Regions from separate parts of the Rossellomorea sp. QJM3NY_18 genome, predicted to be linked through region 1. Evidence: a T-box and tRNA genes for the amino acid it is inferred to sense, from the RefSeq annotation. Region 1 holds a T-box; the other holds one or more tRNA genes.
What was found. A T-box is a leader RNA that pairs with one kind of tRNA and senses whether it is charged. The one in region 1 lies ahead of AC0VXY_RS10165 (tryptophan--tRNA ligase), so its partner is inferred to be a tRNA-Trp.
Positions count from the first base shown of each region.

Region 2: it encodes a tRNA-Trp, which carries the amino acid that the T-box ahead of AC0VXY_RS10165 (tryptophan--tRNA ligase) is inferred to sense. The anticodon was not compared.

Region 1 is NZ_CM149659.1:1,992,499-2,000,277, reverse strand. Features, by position in the region: gene AC0VXY_RS10170 (zinc-dependent alcohol dehydrogenase) at 236-1,369, shown strand; gene AC0VXY_RS10165 (tryptophan--tRNA ligase) at 1,455-2,453, opposite strand; T-box leader at 2,513-2,755, opposite strand; gene AC0VXY_RS10160 (metal-dependent hydrolase) at 2,823-3,449, opposite strand; gene AC0VXY_RS10155 (NUDIX hydrolase) at 3,545-4,171, opposite strand; gene AC0VXY_RS10150 (HAD family hydrolase) at 4,195-4,851, opposite strand; gene AC0VXY_RS10145 (hypothetical protein) at 5,068-5,247, opposite strand; gene cls (cardiolipin synthase) at 5,362-6,570, opposite strand; gene AC0VXY_RS10135 (VanZ family protein) at 7,161-7,712, opposite strand.
Region 2 is NZ_CM149659.1:1,243,244-1,251,022, forward strand. Features, by position in the region: rRNA gene AC0VXY_RS06415 (23S ribosomal RNA) at 1-2,458, shown strand, start outside; rRNA gene rrf (5S ribosomal RNA) at 2,757-2,873, shown strand; tRNA gene AC0VXY_RS06425 (tRNA-Asn) at 2,881-2,955, shown strand; tRNA gene AC0VXY_RS06430 (tRNA-Ser) at 2,962-3,053, shown strand; tRNA gene AC0VXY_RS06435 (tRNA-Glu) at 3,069-3,143, shown strand; tRNA gene AC0VXY_RS06440 (tRNA-Val) at 3,182-3,257, shown strand; tRNA gene AC0VXY_RS06445 (tRNA-Met) at 3,333-3,406, shown strand; tRNA gene AC0VXY_RS06450 (tRNA-Asp) at 3,417-3,493, shown strand; tRNA gene AC0VXY_RS06455 (tRNA-Phe) at 3,653-3,728, shown strand; tRNA gene AC0VXY_RS06460 (tRNA-Thr) at 3,743-3,818, shown strand; tRNA gene AC0VXY_RS06465 (tRNA-Tyr) at 3,832-3,915, shown strand; tRNA gene AC0VXY_RS06470 (tRNA-Trp) at 3,924-3,997, shown strand; tRNA gene AC0VXY_RS06475 (tRNA-His) at 4,009-4,084, shown strand; tRNA gene AC0VXY_RS06480 (tRNA-Gln) at 4,124-4,195, shown strand; tRNA gene AC0VXY_RS06485 (tRNA-Gly) at 4,200-4,274, shown strand; tRNA gene AC0VXY_RS06490 (tRNA-Cys) at 4,282-4,355, shown strand; tRNA gene AC0VXY_RS06495 (tRNA-Leu) at 4,364-4,447, shown strand; tRNA gene AC0VXY_RS06500 (tRNA-Gly) at 4,452-4,525, shown strand; gene AC0VXY_RS06505 (carbohydrate ABC transporter permease) at 5,002-5,898, shown strand; gene AC0VXY_RS06510 (carbohydrate ABC transporter permease) at 5,898-6,725, shown strand; gene AC0VXY_RS06515 (ABC transporter substrate-binding protein) at 6,808-7,779, shown strand, end outside.

The DNA.
Region 1 (7,779 bases):
AATTTTAAATTTATTTTTTATTTATTTAAAATCCCATCGGTACGGACGCTTGAATAAATAGTGGTAATTAAATCCAATTAATAATTGATGGAACACTGTTTAAACAAGATTTTCTAATAAGACTTCCTCATCGCTTTATTCAGTTTTTCAAAATTGGGACGACTTGATGTTTAGCTCACTCAAAAAGAGTTTAAACACATAGAAGAATCTTACAAAATTTACAGGAGTGATGAGAGTGAAGGGCGTTACGTTCCAAGGAAAAGAAAAGATGGTCGTGAAAGAAGTAGCGAATCCAGAAATTCAAGTAAATACTGACATCATCGTAAGGATTACTGCAAGCGGAATTTGCGGTTCAGATTTACATTTATACAAGGGAGGAATAAAACCGCAACAAGATTATGTTGTGGGACATGAACCAATGGGTATTGTCGAAGAGGTGGGATCGGAAGTGAAAACCCTTAAAAAAGGGGATCGCGTGGTTATTCCTTTTAATATTGGCTGTGGGAAATGTTTTTTCTGTGAGAACCAAATGGAAAGTCAATGTGATGAGTCCAATCCCCATGGAGAAGTGGGCGGTCTTTTCGGATTCACTGAGATGTTTGGTGGATACCCGGGTGGTCAGGCGGAGTATCTGCGGGTACCGTATGCAGACTTCACATCGTTTAAAGTCCCTGATTCAAGTCAGCTGGAGGATGAAAGTGTTCTCTTCCTTTCCGATGTAATACCCACTGCTTACTGGAGCGTAGAAAACAGTGGTGTAAAAAAAGGCGATACGGTCATTGTATTAGGTAGCGGCCCAATTGGATTGATGGCTCAGAAATTCGCTAAATTGAAAGGCGCCGAAAGAGTCATCGCAGTAGACCAGGTAGATCATAGACTTGCGCATGCTAAACGTACTAACCAAGCAGAAATATTCAACTTTCAAAATCATAGCGATATCGGGTCGCTCCTGCATGAAGAAACTAAAGGTGGAGCTGATGTTGTGATAGACTGTGTGGGAATGGATGGGACCGTTCAGCCAAATGAATCGTTCGGTTCTGACTTTGATAATCAATTTGGGACCATAAGTCCGATCAAGACAGCCTCAGAAGCGGTTCGGAAGTTCGGAACTGTTCAATTGACTGGCGTATATGCAACAGAAGCAAATCGATTTCCTCTAGGGGACTTTTTCAGCCGGAATGTTTCCATTAAAATGGGACAAGCACCTGTAATTCATCTGATGCCAAAATTATACGATATGATCGAAGAGAACCAATTTGACCCTACCGACATCATCACCCATACCTTTTCAATTGAAGAAGCGGCAAAAGGGTATGATATTTTCGATAAGAAGTCCGATGGAAATATTAAAGTAATACTCAAACCTTAAAAAGTGGGAAGAAAAGCCGCATTCTGACAAAATGCGGCTTTTCCAATGTTTTCATTTGTTACATTTATTTAATTAAGTGTATCAATCAATGATACAAACCAATCTTTTGTTTGATTTCCCTCATAAAAGGAGTGATTTTTTTTCTTGCCTTTTCAGCACCATTTAGTAGAATTTGATCAATTGCCTCTGTGTCACTTACCAATTCGTTGTACATGTCACGGGGTTCTTTCATAAATGAGTTCATCACAGAAAACAATTCTGCTTTTGCTTCACCCCAGCCAATTCCGGAGTGAAACCTCTTTCTCATTATTTCGGTTTGATCTGACGACGCGAATTCTTTGTATAACGAAAAAATAACAGATGAGCCGGGATCCTTTGGTTCTTCGGGAAGAGAGGAATCCGTTTTTATTTTATTGATTAGTTTTCGAAGCTTTTTTGGTTCCTCGAATAATGGGATTGTATTGTTATAGCTTTTACTCATCTTTCGTCCATCAAGTCCCGGGAGGACAGACGTCTCTTCCTGTATGACATACTCGGGAAGAACAAATGTTTCACCATATTGTTTATTAAAACTTTCTGCTAAATCCCTGGCAATTTCAACATGCTGAATTTGATCCTTTCCAACCGGAACCAATTCAGTTTGAAATAAAAGGATATCCGCCGCCATCAATATCGGGTAGGTAAAAACTCCCATGTTGACTCCAGAATCCACTTCTCTGCCATCATTTTGATTATCTCCAACCATTGATTTATACGCATGAGCCCGGTTCATTAATCCTTTTGGTGCAAAGCAGGAAAGAATCCAGCTTAATTCAAAGATTTCAGGAACATCAGATTGACGGTAAAAAATCGCTCGATCTGGATTCAACCCTAAAGCTAACCACGCTGCCGCTACCCCATAAGAAAATTCTTTCATTGCGAGTGGATCATGGATCTTTGTTAAACCATGATAATCTGCAACAAAATAAGCGGTGTTATAAGATTGGTTCCCTGCCAATCCCAATGCCGGTTTAATCGCACCAATATAATTCCCTAAATGTATACTACCAGTTGGTTTGATACCAGTCAGAACTTGTTTATTCATCCCCATTATACCCTCCATTGAAAAATGATAAAAACACAAAAAGGGCTTCCCATCCTCTAAAAAAGGACGGGAAACCCGTGGTGCCACCTTCATTCGCTTACCCTTTAGTAAACGCACTCATCTGTACAGAAGTCGCCTTCGATACATCGTCTCTTATATCGGTGAGACCTTCCGCCAAAACCTACTTCATTTCAGCCTGGATGCTCAAAAGCCCATTCAACGATTTTACCATACTGATTCTCACCCGCCATCAGCTCTCTTAAATGTTTCGATCGTCTACTCTTCTTCTTCATCGCACATACCCATTTATAGTGTTTCCATTATTTTAATGTATAGGGAAATAATGGTCAAGTAGGTATAGAACACATTTTACATTTCTTTGGACGAAAGAGGAAGGAAGAGCTTTATGCCTCTTTTATTGAAAGGAAGAAACTTCATATCCGCGATTAAATGACTCGCATATCCGATGACACATGCTTCAAATACTCCATCCATCATGATAGAAGACTCGAGATAACGAGCGATGATGCCAAAATATATCAATCCTAGTACGGAGTGAGTATAACTGCGATGTGACACGAATGAAGCAATAAATATATATATGCCCAGCAACCATAACCATATTTCATTCAATTGCCAGCCACATGCCGTCACACCTATGCCAGTAATCATCAGCATCCTTCTCTGGGTAATGAAGCTTGTGAGAAACATCATTCCTGCCCCATACCCAATCCCAAGCCACCTTTCTTTCCCACTGCCTTCAAGGTAGCTGTACACCATCATGAGAAAGCCGATGATTTGCGCCACCGACCTGATCATTTTGGGGGAGAAAGTAACTTTGTTACTAAGCTTTCCGTCAATATCCAAATCCGGCATGAGTCCGGATACCCCTCCAATTGCTACAAGTGACGCTGTCGTACCGGGGCTTGATCCAAATGAGTTCGCCACAATAAAACCTGTTGCTGCTCCAATTGCCATATGCGCTGTACCGTTCAATTTTAACTCCTACTCCCTATCTCAATATGTAAGTATCAGATATTCATGATAGCCTTTATTATTCATTCTGACTATGGGATAGAGGCATTACTTTCTTACATTTTCCGTTCTATTTGATCAATGATTTCTAAAAGATAGGACCTTTCATGCGGGACGAAATGTTGATAACCCACCTTGTGGCCTGTATATTTCTTAATCCCTTCTTTTTGGACAATAAATCCTTCCAATTCGATTTGGGCTTTATCATGTTGAATCAGCGATTTGAAATCGGCCAGGGTAGAACGGAAGATCCCTGTGACTTCCTCAGGCTGAAGCTGAAATTCCTCGTATGAGACCGGGTTCGTATAAAGGAACACATTGGTATGCTCCCTGTCTATCATACCTTGTTGAATGAGTTCCTCTTTTACAATCCCCAGATCTTCCAATTCCTCAAACAGGACCTTGATTCCCAGCTCTTCATGAACTTCCCTCACACCGTCTTCAATCTTTTCATCGAACAAAATATGTCCGGCGGCCGTAATGTCCAAAAGTCCAGGAAAATCCTTCTTGGTGTCACTTCTTAATTGAAAATAGATGAAGGTTTCCTTCAAGTCGGTATCATAACGAGCAAACCAGCAGTGAAAGGTCTCGTGCCAATACCCTTTCGCGTGGACCTCCGAACGGCTCCCAACCCCTATTCTTTCTCCGATTTCATTCAAAATGGCCAGTTTTTCCTGCTCCACCTGATCACTCCTGCTCTCTTATTTCATTTCACTTTCTCCAAATAGTCTCTGATTTCTATCAAATCATCGACCACTACATCGGCTTCACGCAATTCATTTTCCTGTGAAAAATCAAAAGCACATCCGATGGAAAGAAACTCATTCGCCTCGGCTCCTTTGAAGTCCGATCGTCTGTCTCCAATCACAATTCCGTGACTGAGATGATGATCTGCCTTCACTTTCCGTATTAGTTCACCCTTATCCACAGAATCAATATCCTCAATACTATAGGAGGATATAATCCATCGATCCAACGCGTAATATTCCACGATTGTTTCGAGATAACGGGGATAGCCGTTACTTGCCACAAAAATCGGGAATCCCCTTTCGGCCAAATAAGATAAGAGGGCCTCGGTATGGGGATATAGGGCACCCATTCCACCCAAAATGTTTTGAATCAATTTATCCTGAAATACATCATTTACTCTCTCATGTACATGAGTGGGATGCAGGGGCAATAGAGTCTTCCACACATCCGTAAGGGGGACTCCCATAATATCTCTGTATGTTTCGAGAGGCGTATCCCCCTCCCACTTCTCTTCGTCTCTAAGTAATTGAAAGGTATCATGAAGTGAAGCCTCAAGTATACGGTCTGTTTGAAATAATGTACCATCCATATCAAAAATCATTGCTGCTTTCATCTGTATTCTCCTTTATTGCCATACGCACAGTCAGTCTCCATGATGATTTGATCTTTCCCCGAGCTTTAACAAAGCCATACTAATCATATCAAATTTATGGCCACTTAGAAGCAAACAATCTATAAGAGGATTACACGGTTCACCATCCAGAGGCATAAAAAAAGACACGTGAGACCTTCCTCTTGTGTCTTTTGCTTTTACAGTATTCTCCGTTTTCTAAGAAGCGTTCGGAAGGTAAAGAAGGACCGCCAACATCATGCCGATCACAGAGAAGATGACAATTGTGACTGCTATCGACCTGTGATTCTTTGAAACATGTTTCTTCTTTGACACATTAAAAAACGCAAATGCCATTAACGAAAGAACAAACAAAGCTATAAACAAGAGCTCGCTCATGGACAATCCCTTTCTTAAATAAGGTGTTTACATCTAAACTATATGAGAACACTTTACCATATTTTCTTATTCAACAAAAATTTTTACATTCGTACACCTTGAATCAAGACGCGACTAAAAGTAATAATAAAGCCAGTGTGGTGTCTTCTGTAAGGGTTTTTCCCAGAATGGCAGTTCATCAAAATCTCTCCTGGTCACCTTTTCACTATCCTTCATATCCTCTTTGATAAGGGATTCCAAATGTCTCGCTACTTCCTCATCCCGAATGATGCAGTTGCTCTCATCATTTAAGTAAAAGCTGCGCGGATCCCAATTGGCTGTCCCCACGTCCGCCCAGGCATGATCAACAACCATCACCTTGCCGTGAAAAAACCCCTTCTGATATAGATATAGATGCACTCCTTCTTTTAAAAGGCTCTTTTCTATCCTGTAGCTTGAGGGTTTGGTGAACCAGGCATCCGTATCATCCGGTACAAGGATAATCACTTCGACCCCTCTCTTCACTGCTTCTTTCAATGCGCTGATAAGCTTATTATTTGGGATAAAGTATGGGGTTGTGATGGTCACACTCTTTTCTGCTTCATTTATCCAATCAATGGTTCTTTCAATGAGAGGGTCTCCAGTAGAGAAGATGAAATGGACACTACCTTCAGTGCTGGCTGACGTGTATGAGGTTAGATCACTCTTTATTTCCTCGCCACCGTCCTCAGTCCAATCTCTTATGAACTGCTTATATACTTCTTTTCCCGCATCGCCTGCCAACCGGATATGATAATCCCTCCAGTAGCCAAGCTTTGGATCTTTCCCCAGATATTCTTCCCCCATGTTGAATCCTCCAATATAGGCAATGTTGTCATCTATGGAAATAAGCCTGCGATGGTTCCGGTGGTGAAGGGAATAGAAAATATTCTTAAGTGAAAGTGGTCTGCTTTTCGTAATCTTTACTCCGGCCTTTTCCATCCTCTTGATGTTCTTCGTAGGGATGTCCGACCCAAGAAAGTCTACAGATAAGCGGACATCCACACCCTTTTGAGCTTTTTTCATCAATAAATTAAAGAACTCATGAGAGATTTTGTCATCCCTAATGATAAAAAAATGGATCCATACATAATGTTCAGCCGAATCTATATCATTGAAAAGGTTTTCATAAAAACTTTTTCCAGTATTAAGAATTTCAATTGAAGCGTTGCTTGACAGGGTTTCAGTAATCGGGTGGGTTCTCGTATAATTTTTCACACCTTGTCTTACATCCCAATGCATGATGAAGAACAATACCACAGATAACACGATGATGACCATAATCACTTTTATAGCTTTTTTCATCACGAGCACCCACCCCCTTTCATCGTACTGTTAGCTTTTGTTTATGGGGGTGGAGTATACATTCGCTGTCAAAGTTTATCGATGAACAGGCTAAATGAGAAGCAGTAAAAAGACTGGGGATAATGTGTTTAGTTAAAAAAATCCTAACGATATTCGAGATTCATTTTTTGAAAATCGAATTCGTTCGGATTTATCAGTTTACGAAAATATTGTTACTTTTAATGGAGTGAGTGGTGGTTGATTTCCGCTGCAGGTGCTCGCTTTCCGCGGGGCGTGAGTTGAGCCTCCTCGGGCTTTGAGTCTGTGTATGTTTAACAACAACTTTGGTGAAATGGTCCTTTTATTATTATTCCTAAAGCATATTCAGTGTATACAGCAGGATCTAGCTATTGATTGGAGTGCAAGACGAAGACTCCTACGGGAAAAGCGGAATAGGTAAGACCCCGCAGGAGCGTGAGCTGTGAGGAGGCTTGCCTTCCGCCCGAGGAAAGCGAAGTCTTGCACGGAAATCAATAGCGGTGTAATAAGTGATCCTCACAAATTGTTTGGTTGTTCGTCTTTTGAAGTGGAATTAGTTATATTCCAGCCACTCACTTGATTTTTTTATTGATTTTCAACAATGTATAGAAATAACGGGCGGTGACGAATAAGATACCACCAATGAACGCTCCCATTGTGTTCATCATCCAATCATCAATATCCGTTGCTCTTCCTAAAGGCAAATAGTATTGAGCAAGCTCAATTCCAAAGGAAAAGATCCCCCCAAGAAAAGTGACCATCAATATCAATTGTTTCGATTGCCTCATCCACCAGGCAAGAAAGAAGGTAAAGGGAATAAACAGTATAATATTGGCAAGAAGATTACGGATCGGCACGTCCAAATGATTACGGTAAATTAAATTCAACTTTAAATTGGAGAAAGGATCGAAATTCACAGACCCCTCTGAAACATTTTCCAGGGGAGTCAAGGTGATTAGACAAATGCCACCAATTGATATACACGTAAATAATACAGGGAGTAAGTTCAGCCACCTGCCCTTCCCCCTTCTTTTCTTCCAAAAGGAGATCGCAAAGATAAGGGTAACCGTCACAATGATTATAATCGGAAGCACCCAGCCAAATGCGCTCCATAATTCTTTCATAATTTCCTATCCTACTTTCTACTATGCCACAGAATGAATAGCAGCAATTTGTACTTTATTTAATTTA
Region 2 (7,779 bases), 750 kb from region 1:
CTCCCTAGTGACCGATAGTGAACCAGTACCGTGAGGGAAAGGTGAAAAGCACCCCGGAAGGGGAGTGAAATAGAACCTGAAACCGTGTGCCTACAAGTAGTCAGAGCCCGTTAACGGGTGATGGCGTGCCTTTTGTAGAATGAACCGGCGAGTTACGATCCCATGCAAGGTTAAGTTGATAAGACGGAGCCGCAGCGAAAGCGAGTCTGAATAGGGCGAATTTAGTATGTGGTCGTAGACCCGAAACCAGGTGATCTACCCATGTCCAGGATGAAGTTCAGGTAACACTGAATGGAGGTCCGAACCCACGCACGTTGAAAAGTGCGGGGATGAGGTGTGGGTAGCGGAGAAATTCCAATCGAACTTGGAGATAGCTGGTTCTCTCCGAAATAGCTTTAGGGCTAGCCTCATGTGTAAGAGTCTTGGAGGTAGAGCACTGTTTGGACTAGGGGCCCTCATCGGGTTACCGAATTCAGACAAACTCCGAATGCCAAAGACTTATCCATGGGAGTCAGACTGCGAGTGATAAGATCCGTAGTCGAAAGGGAAACAGCCCAGACCACCAGCTAAGGTCCCAAAGTATACGTTAAGTGGAAAAGGATGTGGAGTTGCTTAGACAACCAGGATGTTGGCTTAGAAGCAGCCACCATTTAAAGAGTGCGTAATAGCTCACTGGTCGAGTGACTCTGCGCCGAAAATGTACCGGGGCTAAACGTATCACCGAAGCTGTGGATTGACACCTCTAGGTGTCAGTGGTAGGAGAGCGTTCTAAGGACTGCGAAGCTAGACCGTAAGGACTGGTGGAGTGCTTAGAAGTGAGAATGCCGGTATGAGTAGCGAAAGATGGGTGAGAATCCCATCCACCGAATGCCTAAGGTTTCCTGAGGAAGGCTCGTCCGCTCAGGGTTAGTCGGGACCTAAGTCGAGGCCGATAGGCGTAGACGATGGACAACAGGTTGATATTCCTGTACCACCTCTTTTCCGTTTGAGCAATGGGGGGACGCAGGAGGATAGGGTAAGCGCACTGCTGGATATGTGCGTCTAAGCAGTTAGGCTGATGATGAGGCAAATCCCGTCATCTTAGAAGGCTGAGCTGTGATAGCGAGCGAATTATAGTAGCGAAGTTCCTGATTCCACACTGCCAAGAAAAGCCTCTAGCGAGGAAAAAGGTGCCCGTACCGCAAACCGACACAGGTAGGCGAGGAGAGAATCCTAAGGTGAGCGAGAGAACTCTCGTTAAGGAACTCGGCAAAATGACCCCGTAACTTCGGGAGAAGGGGTGCTCTGGTAGGGTGCAAGCCCGAGAGAGCCGCAGTGAATAGGCCCAGGCGACTGTTTAGCAAAAACACAGGTCTCTGCGAAGCCGTAAGGCGAAGTATAGGGGCTGACGCCTGCCCGGTGCTGGAAGGTTAAGAGGAGTGCTTAGCGCAAGCGAAGGTGCGAATCGAAGCCCCAGTAAACGGCGGCCGTAACTATAACGGTCCTAAGGTAGCGAAATTCCTTGTCGGGTAAGTTCCGACCCGCACGAAAGGCGTAACGATCTGGGCACTGTCTCAACGAGAGACTCGGTGAAATTATAGTACCTGTGAAGATGCAGGTTACCCGCGACAGGACGGAAAGACCCCGTGGAGCTTTACTGTAGCCTGATATTGAATTTTGGTACAGCTTGTACAGGATAGGTAGGAGCCTTGGAAACCGGAGCACAAGCTTCGGTGGAGGCATCGGTGGGATACTACCCTGGCTGTATTGAAATTCTAACCCGCGCCCCTTATCGGGGTGGGAGACAGTGTCAGGTGGGCAGTTTGACTGGGGCGGTCGCCTCCTAAAGAGTAACGGAGGCGCCCAAAGGTTCCCTCAGAATGGTTGGAAATCATTCGCAGAGTGTAAAGGCACAAGGGAGCTTGACTGCGAGACCTACAAGTCGAGCAGGGACGAAAGTCGGGCTTAGTGATCCGGTGGTTCCGCATGGAAGGGCCATCGCTCAACGGATAAAAGCTACCCCGGGGATAACAGGCTTATCTCCCCCAAGAGTCCACATCGACGGGGAGGTTTGGCACCTCGATGTCGGCTCATCGCATCCTGGGGCTGTAGTCGGTCCCAAGGGTTGGGCTGTTCGCCCATTAAAGCGGTACGCGAGCTGGGTTCAGAACGTCGTGAGACAGTTCGGTCCCTATCCGTCGTGGGCGCAGGAAATTTGAGAGGAGCTGTCCTTAGTACGAGAGGACCGGGATGGACGCACCGCTGGTGTACCAGTTGTCTTGCCAAAGGCATCGCTGGGTAGCTATGTGCGGAAGGGATAAGTGCTGAAAGCATCTAAGCATGAAGCCCCCCTCGAGATGAGATTTCCCATCACGTAAGTGAGTAAGATCCCTAGAAGATGACTAGGTAGATAGGTCAGAGATGGAAGCATGGCGACATGTGGAGTTGACTGATACTAATCGATCGAGGACTTAACCAAACTATAAAGCGGAGGCGGCTTGAACAGAGACGACAAGCATTTCTGGGCAATCAGAAGAGGGTGTTTTTTACCCTCAGCTGATTGAACTGAAATGACCTCGAGTCTCTAGCCGCCGGAGCTGGAATGTTATCTATTGCAATAGTAGATACAACAATGGGTCGATATTCGGCTTTCTTGACATCAATTCTTTATCTAGTTTTGAAGGAATAAAATTTATATGAAAATATAAAAAAATCCTTGAAAAAAATTATCAACACGATATAATAGTACTTGTCCTTAAAAAAGGGACAATACATAGTCTGGTGACTATGGCGAAGAGGTCACACCCGTTCCCATGCCGAACACGGAAGTTAAGCTCTTCAGCGCCGATGGTAGTTGGGGGATCTCCCCCTGTGAGAGTAGGACGTCGCCAGGCATATCGTTCCGCAGTAGCTCAGTGGTAGAGCTATCGGCTGTTAACCGATCGGTCGCAAGTTCGAATCTTGCCTGCGGAGCCAATATATGGAGAGCTGTCCGAGTGGCCGAAGGAGCACGATTGGAAATCGTGTAGACGGTTAACGCTGTCTCAAGGGTTCAAATCCCTTGCTCTCCGCCATTTTGTTTTCAGTAAGGCCCATTGGTCAAGCGGTTAAGACACCGCCCTTTCACGGCGGTAACACGGGTTCGAATCCCGTATGGGTCACCAATTTTTTTGCGGAAGCAAAAGAACTTACCATGTAATATGGAGGATTAGCTCAGCTGGGAGAGCATCTGCCTTACAAGCAGAGGGTCGGCGGTTCGATCCCGTCATCCTCCACCATGATTTCTTACGAAGCGTAAGCAGAGTAAAATAATCTTCCTTAATTAGTATTTGTAACTTACCATTTCTTATCGTCGCGGGGTGGAGCAGTTCGGTAGCTCGTCGGGCTCATAACCCGAAGGTCACAGGTTCAAATCCTGTCCCCGCAATACCATTTTTGGTCCGGTAGTTCAGTTGGTTAGAATGCCTGCCTGTCACGCAGGAGGTCGCGGGTTCGAGTCCCGTCCGGACCGCCATTTTTATATTAGATAGTCATGAAATGGAAAAGGGTTTCGATAAGCGAGAAGGTCGAGGAAGCGATCGAAGGAACACCGGAGCGTATTTTACATACGTGAGGATGTGACTGAGTGAGCTGACGAAGAGATTCGAAGCTTAGCGGAAGCCGAAAACTATATGGCTCAGTAGCTCAGTTGGTAGAGCAATGGACTGAAAATCCATGTGTCGGCGGTTCGATTCCGTCCTGAGCCACCATTTATTTACTTGATGCCGGTGTAGCTCAACTGGTAGAGCAACTGACTTGTAATCAGTAGGTTGGGGGTTCAAGTCCTCTTGCCGGCACCATTGTTTTATAGCTGGAGGGGTAGCGAAGTGGCTAAACGCGGCGGACTGTAAATCCGCTCCTTCGGGTTCGGCAGTTCGAATCTGCCCCCCTCCACCATTTATTCTAGGGGTATAGTTTAAAGGTAGAACGAAGGTCTCCAAAACCTTTGGTGTGGGTTCGATTCCTACTACCCCTGCCAATTATTTCATGGCGATTGTGGCGAAGTGGTTAACGCACCTGATTGTGGTTCAGGCATTCGTGGGTTCGATTCCCATCAGTCGCCCCATAAAAGTCACATTTTTATTTCCGTGACATATACTATCAGTGGGCTATAGCCAAGCGGTAAGGCATCGCACTTTGACTGCGACATGCGTTGGTTCGAATCCAGCTAGCCCAGTAGTGCGGAAGTAGTTCAGTGGTAGAACACCACCTTGCCAAGGTGGGGGTCGCGGGTTCGAATCCCGTCTTCCGCTCCAATATTAAGGCGGCATAGCCAAGTGGTAAGGCATGGGTCTGCAAAACCCTGATCACCGGTTCAAATCCGGTTGCCGCCTCCAAATGTAATGCCGGTGTGGCGGAATTGGCAGACGCGCACGACTCAAAATCGTGTTCCTCTGGAGTGCCGGTTCGATCCCGGCCACCGGTACCACATCGCGGGTGTAGTTTAGTGGTAAAACCTCAGCCTTCCAAGCTGATGATGAGGGTTCGATTCCCTTCACCCGCTCCAACTTACATACGACAGGCTTTCTCTTCATGAGGAAGTTTTTTTTAATGTTTAATTATGAAAAAACGTTTAACCAGCATCATTTTTACCGTTATGGACGTTTATCTGATCGACTTCACTATATTTATTCTCGATCAAAGCCAATTTATTTTCAAAACTGGACCACTTATTTTCAATTCCACGATTTTATTTTCAAAAACACCACTTTTATTTTCAATTCCAGCATTTTATTTTCAAAAAGCCGATTCACCGCCCACTCATTCCCCAAACAGAACCACAAAGGAATCCAACCTTTTCATTTACCCACCACCCATCAAAACAAACCCCATCTAGTCAAAATATTGCACCTTCTTCGTCAATTGAGTTCCCCTTTTTGAGAAAGCGCTACCATTATAATATAAGAAAGCGATTACACAGTTAGGGTGGTGATACGGGTGGAACCAAAGATTCAGACTGGACCAGTAAGCCCAGATGTACAAATGAAGGCAGTGACGAAGAAAAGGTTCAAGTATAAGAGCTTGCTGACGTACGCTGCCTTTGTAGGACCGGCACTTTTATTTTTCTTAGTGATTCAGATTCTTCCATTCTTAATGGGGGTGTATTATTCCTTTACCTCATGGAATGGTGTCAGTTCGGTTGTTGAGTGGGTAGGATTTGATAATTATAAGAAGATTTTCACGGATGACAAAACGTTTTTCAATTCTTTCATGTTCACGACGAAGTTTATGTTTGCGGCAGTGATCATCAGTAACTTGATAGGATTCGGATTTGCTCTTTTACTGAATGCGGCGTTGAAGACGCGTAATATCCTGAGGACCGTATTTTTCATTCCGAACGTCATCGGGGGATTGTTACTCGGGTTCATCTGGCAGTTCATCTTTGTGAAAGGATTCGCCTCACTCGGGAATATGACGGATATCGGATTTTTTAAAATGCCATGGCTTGGTGATGAGAAGACGGCTTTCTGGGGTATTGTTATCGTATTTGCATGGCAGATCTCGGGGTATATGATGGTTATTTATGTAGCGGCATTGCAAGGGGTCGACAATTCTCTTCTTGAAGCAGCGAAGATAGATGGTGCATCGAGCTGGACGCTCCTGACGAAGATCATCATTCCATTGATTTTACCGGCATTCACGATTTGTTTCTTCCTGACGATTTCGATGGCCTTTAAAATATTCGATTTAAATATCTCGCTGACAGGCGGTGGGCCGTTCAATTCTACACAATCCGTTGCGATCAATATTTATCAGGAAGCTTTCCAGAATAACCGTTATGGACTTGGAACGGCGAAATCGATTCTGTTCTTTGTGGTAGTGGCTGTGTTTACGACAGTCCAGGTGATGGTGACGAAGAAGAAGGAGGTTGAGGCATAATGGGCAATCGTTATACGAAGAGAACATTTGTATTAGAGATTATCGGGATTGTGATCGGGCTCATTTTCCTTGTCCCTTTTTACTTCGTATTGATCAACTCGGTGAAACCGTTCGCTGCAATTCTGATTGATGCGGCGGCATGGCCGGAAGAATTTGTGTTTTCCAACTATGCAAAAGTGTGGGAAATCATCAATTTCCCCCGGGCTTTCTGGAATTCACTGGTCATCACGGTTTTCAGTAACCTCGGTTTAGTGATCATCAGTTCCATGGCAGCATGGAAGATGGTTCGTACACCTGGGAAGTTCAGTAAAATCCTATTCGTCATCTTTGTATCCGCCATGGTGATCCCGTTCCAGACGGTGATGATCCCTTTGATGAAAGTTGGGGGGACGTTGGGACTGACAAATAGCATTCCTGGTCTCATTATCATGTACTTTGGGTTCGGAGTGCCACTTTCCCTATTCTTATTTCACGGATTTGTGAAAACCGTCCCGATTGAAATCGAGGAATCAGCGATGATAGACGGCTGCAGTCAGTTTGGCGTATTTTGGAGAATCGTCTTCCCATTACTGAAGCCGATTACGGTTACTGTGATCATTTTGAACACATTATGGATCTGGAATGATTACCTGCTTCCACTCCTTGTTTTACAGGATGCGGAACTGCGGACAATCCCACTTGCAGCCAGTTCGTTCTTTGCACAGTATACGAAGCAATGGGATATGGGACTTGCAGCATTGGTGCTTGGAATCACACCGATCATCATCTTCTTCCTATTTTTACAGAAGCATATCATAAAAGGGATTGCTTCAGGTTCGATCAAGTAGATATAAAGTTTCTGTCGAGATGGTCTATCATTGATACAGAAATTTATATAAAATATTTTATATCAGGGAGGTCAATCCATTTATGAAACGTATTTTATTACTGTGTATGTCTTTGGTTTTAGTATTTGGAATCATTGCAGGTTGTTCTTCTAAAGACAAAACTAGCAGCTCAGGCGGAGATTCGGGTTCAGGTGAGGATGTCGTAACGCTGAATTTCTTCCAGTTCAAGGTTGAAATTGCCGATCAGCTGCAAGAAATGATCAAAGAATTCGAAGCGGAGCATCCGAACATTAAGGTCAAGCTTGAAACCGTTGGTGGAGGTGCCGATTACGGAGCTGCCCTTAAAGCGAAATTTGCTTCAGGTGAAGAGCCGGATATTTTCAACAATGGCGGATTCAAAGAGTTAGAGCTTTGGAAAGAGAAGCTTGCGGATCTTTCTGGTGAACCATGGGTAGAGCATGTCCTTCCGATCGGGAAAGTTCCGATGACGGATGAGGACGGTAAGCTTTATGGTATGCCAGTTAACTTGGAAGGGTATGGTTTTGTTTACAACAAAGATTTATTTGAAAAAGCAGGCATCACTGAGCCTCCTAAAACGATTGATGAGTTGAAAGACGCTGCGAAGAAGCTCGAAGCGAAGAAAATCACTCCTTTCTCAGCGGGTTACGGTGAGTGGTGGGTAATCGGGCAGCATTTACTGAACATTCCATTTGCACAACAGGAAGATCCGAATAAGTTCATCGCGGGACTTTATGACGGTTCTGAGAAAATTGTTGGAAACGAGAAGTTCAAACAGTTCAAAGAAGTATTGGACACTGAGCTTAAATATGCCAATGATAATCCTTTAACGACGGATTATAATACACAGGTAACGTTGTTTGCTTCTGGTGAAACGGCGATGCTTCAGCAAGGGAACTGGACTGAGAACATGATCACGGAGATCAACCCTGATATCAATATGGGCTTCCTTCCGATTCCAATCAGCAATGACGATAATGCAGATCGCCTTCCTGTCGGTGTGCCGAATAACTGGGTATTGAATAAGAACTCTAAA